One region of the Mycobacterium sp. Dal123C01 genome, then DNA from elsewhere that is predicted to be linked to it. Evidence: predicted binding sites of a transcription regulator. Region 1 holds the regulator's gene; the other holds the start of a gene.
The links. Region 1 encodes LexA, which represses DNA repair genes until DNA is damaged. Its sites were predicted from a motif close to CGAACANNTGTTCG; they were not measured.

Region 1 (3,414 bases):
AGAACCAGCCGAGCGCCACGGCATCGTCTCCGCACGCCAAGGGGTGGCTCTCCTGGCATTGGTGGTACCTGTTAGCTCTCATTCCGCTGGTCATCTTGGTCCTGCTGGTGGTGTTCGTGGCCTTGCGGTGGCGCCGCCGCCGCGCTGGCCGCAACACCGCGCCCTACGACCTTGACCGCGACGTCGACGTCGGCGGTTACGACGACTCGGGTGAGCCGCATTGGGGGCCCGATTACGCCGACGCCACGACCGAGCACTTGTCGTACGGCGACGTGCACTCACCGGAACACGAGGACGCCGATGACCCGCCGCGCGTCAGGTGGCCGCACGGACCCGAAACGGCCGAACTGGCCGACGATGCCGGATATGGCGACGAAGCCCTGCCCGAGTCCGAGGAGGAGTGGGATCAGCTGGGGGTCGACGAGGATGATCCCGACACCGTCGACACCGACTCCATTCCCCTGGTCTCGGCGGATGATCTGTTCGAGGCCGGCTATGACGACGAGCTCCCGGCAGCCGCCCACCCGGAAGCCGCCGAGGTGCCGGCTTATCCGGATGTGGTCGCGGACGCCGACTACCTCGATGCGGCCGGCCCGGAAGCCGCCTACCCAGAGGGCGCCGAGGACGGCTACTTGGATGTCGCTGACGAGGACGCGGCTTATCCGGAGGCGAGCTATCCGGGTGCTGAGCATGAGGAGGCGGCCTATCCCGACGTTGCCGTGCCGCACGCCCCACCGGACGCCGCCCATCCCGATGCCGCCTATCCCGTCGAAACGCCGCAGGCGGCGGATGCCGCGTATCCCGATGTCGCGGTGCCGCATACGTCTCCGGATTTTGCTGCCGCCGGCGGTGCTGCGGCCGGGGGTGGAGCCGCATCCGGCCTCGTGGCCGCGGTCGGCGCCGCGCCCAAGGGTGGGCGGCATGCAGCGGCAGATGCCGACGACGAGTCGGACTTCGCGCCGACAGTGGCCACCGGGGCACTTGGGCAGGCCGGGCGTCCGACGATTCACCTGCCTTTGGACGACCCCTACCAGATGCCCGACGGCTATCCCATCAAGGCGAGCCCTCGCTTCGGCCTGTATTACACCCCGGACAGCGACCTCTACCACGACACGCTCGCCGAAGTCTGGTTCTCCAGCGAGGAAGCCGCGCTGGTCAACGGCTTCATCAAGGCCGACTAGCCGCCGGACTTTCCGGCGTTGCGGTCCGGCGTCTATACCTTGCGGATCACCGTGACGACTTTGCCGAGCACCGTCGCCTCGTTGCCGGGGATGGGATCGAATGCCGGGTTGTGCGGCATCAGCCACACCTGACCGCCGGCGCGCTTGAACGTCTTGACGGTGGCCTCCCCGTCGAGCATGGCGGCGACGATGTCTCCGTTGTCGGCGACGTTCTGCTGCCGCACCACAACCCAGTCCCCGTCGCAGATCGCGGCCTCGATCATCGATTCGCCGACCACTTTGAGCAGAAAGAGCGTGCCCTCGCCGACCAACTCGCGGGGCAGCGGGAAGATGTCTTCGACCGCTTCTTCGGCAAGGATCGGTCCACCGGCCGCGATGCGCCCGAGCACAGGAACATATGTGGGTTCCGGCAAGGCGTCGGAGCCGGCGACATCGGTAACCGGCGCGTTCGCCGCTGCGACGTCCTCGGCGCTGCGGACATCGACGGCCCTGGGGCGGTTCGGGTCGCGACGGAGGAACCCCTTGCGCTCGAGGGTGCGCAGCTGGTGAGCGACTGAGGATGTCGACGTCAGGCCGACGGCGTCGCCGATCTCCCTGATGCTCGGCGGGTATCCGCGGGTGGACACCGACTCGCGAATGACCTTCAAGATGGTGCGTTGCCGCTGGGTAAGCGATGAATCCACGGAATGCAACCGGGCTTCAGTGCCGGTGGCGAAGGTGTCGTTGCTGTCGCTCATGGCACTGAATGTAGCCGCCTGACGCGCAAGAATCAAACATGTGTTCGACTAGCGTGTCGGGTTTCGGCAGTTACCGGAAAGTGATCCGCGGCACTTGGCGAATCACAATGGTGTAACTCTCGAAAAGACCGGGTACATGTGCTGCATGGCAGTGGTAGCGACCGACGGAGGTTGTCGGTGGCGTGGTCTAGCGTTTTGTTCGTGCGACACGCTTCGCTCAAATGTTCGGATTTCGAACACACGAGCGATAGTGTCGAACACACGAGCGAGGATTTAGTCGACCGGAGGAACGCACATGACGCTCATGCACACAGTCTCGCCCCGCACCAGCAGCATGCGGCGCTCGAGCGACGGGCTGGTCGCACGGCCTCGCTACGACCTGGAACGCGAGCTGCGATCCCGCCGGCCCGGGCAGGTACGCCCCAGCGGTGCGCCGATGCGCTACCGCAGTGCCGGCGTCGCGAGGTCGGTCACTCCGCATCGTCGGCGTCCGGTCACGCTGGGGACGACGGTCGGTCTGGCCCTGATGGCCGGGATCATCACGCTCTGGCTCGGCCTGGTCGCGAATCTGGGGCAGATAGCCAACGGTGACTCCAGCAGTTCGGCCGCGCCCGTGCCGGACAGGCTTTCGGTCGTGCAGGTCGAGCCGGGTGAGTCCCTGCAGGACGTGGCACACCGGGTGGCGCCGGAGGCGCCGGCCCGCCAGGTCGCCGACCGGATCCGCGAACTCAACAATCTGCACTCGCCGATGCTGGCCGCGGGCCAGACCCTGATCGCGCCGGTCGGCTGACGCCGCCACGGTCCATCGCGAAAGCCGCTCTACGCCAGGGCTCTTCAGTTCTCGTTTCGATGCGCGCAGACGGGTCGCGGTTGCATTGGCCCGGTGGGGGAGCGCACAGGTACGCTCGGAGTGTTCTGCGAGATGCCGGCACAGCGAAGGAGCGGTCATGCATTGTCCGTTCTGCCGTCATCCCGATTCGCGGGTGATCGACTCGCGGGAAACCGATGAAGGCCAAGCCATTCGGCGGCGCCGCTCATGTCCGGAGTGCGGACGGCGGTTCAGCACGGTAGAAACCGCGGTTCTGGCCGTGGTCAAGCGCAGCGGCGTCACCGAGCCGTTCAGCCGTGAAAAGGTCATCAAAGGAGTCCGCCGCGCGTGCCAGGGCCGTCAGGTGGACGAGGATGCGCTGAATCTGCTGGCCCAGCAGGTCGAAGACACCGTGCGTGCCGCGGGCTCACCGGAAGTTCCCAGTCACGAGGTCGGCCTGGCGATCCTCGGCCCGTTGCGCGACCTGGACGAAGTGGCTTACCTGCGCTTCGCCTCGGTGTACCGATCCTTTTCTTCAGCCGACGATTTCGAACGCGAGATCGAGGCGCTTCGTGCGCATCGCAAGGTATCGACGCCCAGCTGACGGTATGCCGTGCGGCTCGAGCCGATCGGCATACGTCGCCACCGGGCTAGGCTGATTTCATGTCCAGCGACTTGCATCCCGATC
Region 2 (3,414 bases), 1.1 Mb from region 1:
TCGCCATCTGCGCACGCGACTCCACCTGGAACACCCCGACGGAATCGGCGCGCGAAAGCATCTCGTACACCGCGGGTTCGGAGAGGTCCAGCCTGGCCAGATCGACCTCGATGCCCTTGTGCTCGGCCAGCAGGTCTTTCGCGTAATGCAGCGCCGAAAGCATGCCCAGCCCCAATAGGTCGAACTTCACCAAACCGATGGCCGCGCAGTCGTCTTTGTCCCATTGCAGGACGCTGCGATTCTCCATCCGCGCCCATTCCACCGGACACACGTCGGCGATCGGGCGATCGCAGATCACCATGCCGCCGGAATGAATGCCCATATGTCGCGGCAGATTCCGGATCTGGGTGGCCAGGTCGATCACCTGTTCGGGAATCCCGTCCAAGTCCGGCGAGTCGGCTAAACCGTTCCAGTGACCGATCTGCTTGCTCCACGCATCCTGCTGGCCCTGCGAGAAGCCCAGGGCCCGGGCCATGTCGCGCACCGCGATTCGCCCGCGGTAGGTGATGACGTTGGCGACCTGGGCGGCGTAGTCGCGGCCGTACTTGTCGTAGACGTACTGGATGACCTTTTCGCGCTGATCCGACTCGATGTCCATGTCGATGTCGGGCGGCCCGTCGCGGGCGGGCGACAAGAACCGCTCGAACAACAGCTCGTTGCCCACCGGATCGACCGCGGTGACACCCAGGGCGTAGCAGACCGCGGAGTTGGCCGCCGATCCCCTGCCCTGGCACAGGATGTTGTTCTGACGGCAAAACCGGGCGATATCGTGCACCACCAGGAAGTAGCCCGGAAATGTCAGTTGGGAAATGACTTTCAGCTCGTGCTCGATCTGGGCGTACGCTCGCGGCGCGCCCTCGGCCGGCCCGTAGCGGTCGCGCGCTCCCACCATCACCAACTGCCGTAACCAGCTGTCCTCGGTGTGGCCGCCGGGCACGTCGAACGGCGGCAGCTGCGGCGCGATGAGCGCCAGCCCGAACGCACACTGCTCGCCGAGCTCGGCGGCGGCAGTCACCGCCTCGGGCCGCTGCGCGAACAGCCGGGCCATCTCCTCGCCGGACCGCAGGTGCGAACCACCCAGCGGGGCCAGCCATCCGGCGGCCGAATCCAGCGACTGCCGGGCCCGGATGGCGCCCATCGCCATGGCCAGCCTCCTGCGCGACGGATGGGCGAAATGCGCTCCGGTGGTGGCGACGACGCCGACCCCGAAGCGCGGCGCCAGGGCGGCCAACGTCGCGTTGCGTTCGTCGTCGAGGGGCTGGCCGTGGTGAGTCAACTCGATGCTGACCCGCCCCGCCCCGAAGCGGTCCACCAGATCGGCCAGCGCCCGCTGTGCGGCATCACGTCCGCCATCGGAAAGGGCTTGGCGTACATGCCCTTTGCGGCATCCCGTCAGGATGTGCCAATGCCCGTCGGCGGCTTCGGTCAGCGTGTCGATGTCGAAGCGCAGCTTGCCTTTCTCGCCGCCGGCCAGATGCGCGGCGGCCAGCTGCCGCGACAGCCGCCGGTAGCCTTCCGGGCCGCGGGCCAGCACCAGCAGGTGCGGGCCGGGTGGGTCCGGCTTCTCGGTACGAGCCCCCGAAACCGACGAGGCGCCCAGCGACAGCTCGGCGCCGAACACGGTACGCACGTCGAGTTCGGCCGCCGCTTCGGCGAACCGCACCGCCCCGTACAGACCGTTGTGGTCGGTCAGTGCCAGTGCGCGCAGACCCAGCCGGGCGGCCTCCTCGACCATTTCCTCGGGTGTGCTGGCCCCGTCCAGGAAGCTGTACGCCGAATGCGCGTGCAGCTCGGCGTACGAAACAGAAGGAGCGACGGACGAGCGGACGCTCCCGGCTTGTCGCGGCGGTGTGTACGCCCCGCGTTTGTGCGACAGTGGGCCGTCTTCCGCCGGACCGGCTGGGGTGGGCTCGCCGGCATGGCGCGGCTTGCCGTCGAGCACCCGCTCCATTTCCGCCCAACTCGGCGGCCCATTAAACCAACCCATACCAACCCACGTTCCACAGTCTATCGAATGTATGTTCGATTTCGCGCTGGGGTGTGAAAGAGGTTGTTAAACGGGTCTTCAACTTCTAAACACGTTCTTAACGGTCCTGACCTTCCGCGATGGTGCGCTACGACGGATACTGGTACGGGGCAACGACGGGCGGGAATTCATATGGGACAGCTGACAACGGCACTGGACACGGGCTTCCACACCGCGGCCGACCCCGATCGGCAGGCCAGCATGGCGACCGCCGCGGTCGCCATCGTCGCCGGCGCCGTGCCCAGCCTGGAACTCCTCAAAGCCCTTCTGGCAGAACGAATTCAGTCGATACCGCGGTGCACTCAGGTGCTGCGGACACACCCGTTCAACGGCGCCCAGCAATGGATCGACGATCCGAAATTCGACCTCACCCATCACCTGCGCCGGATCGCGGTTCCCCGCCCGGGCGATGAAGCCGACCTCACGCGGGCGATCGCCTACGCCCTGGAACGCCCCCTCGAATTGGACCGCCCGCTGTGGGAGTGCTGGGTCATCGAGGGCCTGACAGGCAAATGGGCGATCTTGATGAAGGTCCATCACTACCTCGCCGACGCCATCCCCGCTGCCCACCTCCTCACCAGGCTCTGCGATGACGCCGACAGCGAGATGTTCGCCAATCACATTGAGCCCAAGCATGATCCGGTGCCAGCCAAGAAGCCCGGCTGGGCCGACGCGCTCTGGCGAGCTTCAGCTGTCGCCGGCGCCGTCTCCAACACCCTGGCCGAGACCATCTGGTCGGCGGCACGGGCGTCGTCAACCGGCCCGGTGGTCACCATGCGGCGCTACAGCACGGTGCGCGTTCCCCTGGCCGCCGTCGACGCCGTGTGCGGCAAGTTCCGGGTGACCACCAACGACGTCGCGCTTGCTGCCATCACCGAGGGCTTTCGCGCTGTTCTGCTGCACCGCGGCGAACAACCCCGCGCGGGCTCGCTGCGCACCCTGGAGAAGGCCGACGACATCTCGGGGAAGCTGCCTTATCTGCCCGTCGAGCACGACGATTCGGTGCAGCGGCTGCGGATCGTGCACAGCAGCTTGAACCGGCCCAACCCGGGTCAACAGAACCCAGGCGCGAGCATCGTGGATCTGGCGACCAACTCCATGCCATTCGTGTTGTGCGCCAAAGCGATTCAACTGGTACGGAGCCGGCTTCCGCAACCGGGCATCGTGACTCTGGCCACCAACGGACCCGGGCCACGCCACCGGTTGGGCCTGATGGGCGCAACAGTGGAGCGCTTGCTGCCGATCCCCCCGACAGCTTCGCAGCTGTCCAGCGGGGTCGCGGTGCTGAGCTACGGCGATGAGCTGATATTCGGAATCACCGCCGACTACGACGCGGCCCCCGAACTCCAGCAGCTCGCCGCCGGTATCGAACGGGAGATGGCCCGCCT

Region 2: ACTXG5_RS00655 (error-prone DNA polymerase) is a predicted target of LexA. The motif match lies at 2,012-2,025, and genes of this name have one in related genera.

The regions. Positions count from the first base shown of each region.
Region 1 covers NZ_CP199580.1:4,955,989-4,959,402, reverse strand. Annotated here, with positions in the region: gene ACTXG5_RS23270 (LGFP repeat-containing protein) at 1-1,181, shown strand, start outside; gene lexA (transcriptional repressor LexA) at 1,214-1,918, opposite strand; gene ACTXG5_RS23260 (LysM peptidoglycan-binding domain-containing protein) at 2,214-2,708, shown strand; gene nrdR (transcriptional regulator NrdR) at 2,866-3,330, shown strand; gene ACTXG5_RS23250 (peroxynitrite isomerase) at 3,390-3,414, shown strand, end outside.
Region 2 covers NZ_CP199580.1:148,023-151,436, forward strand. Annotated here, with positions in the region: gene ACTXG5_RS00655 (error-prone DNA polymerase) at 1-1,987, opposite strand, end outside; gene ACTXG5_RS00660 (wax ester/triacylglycerol synthase domain-containing protein) at 2,159-3,414, shown strand, end outside.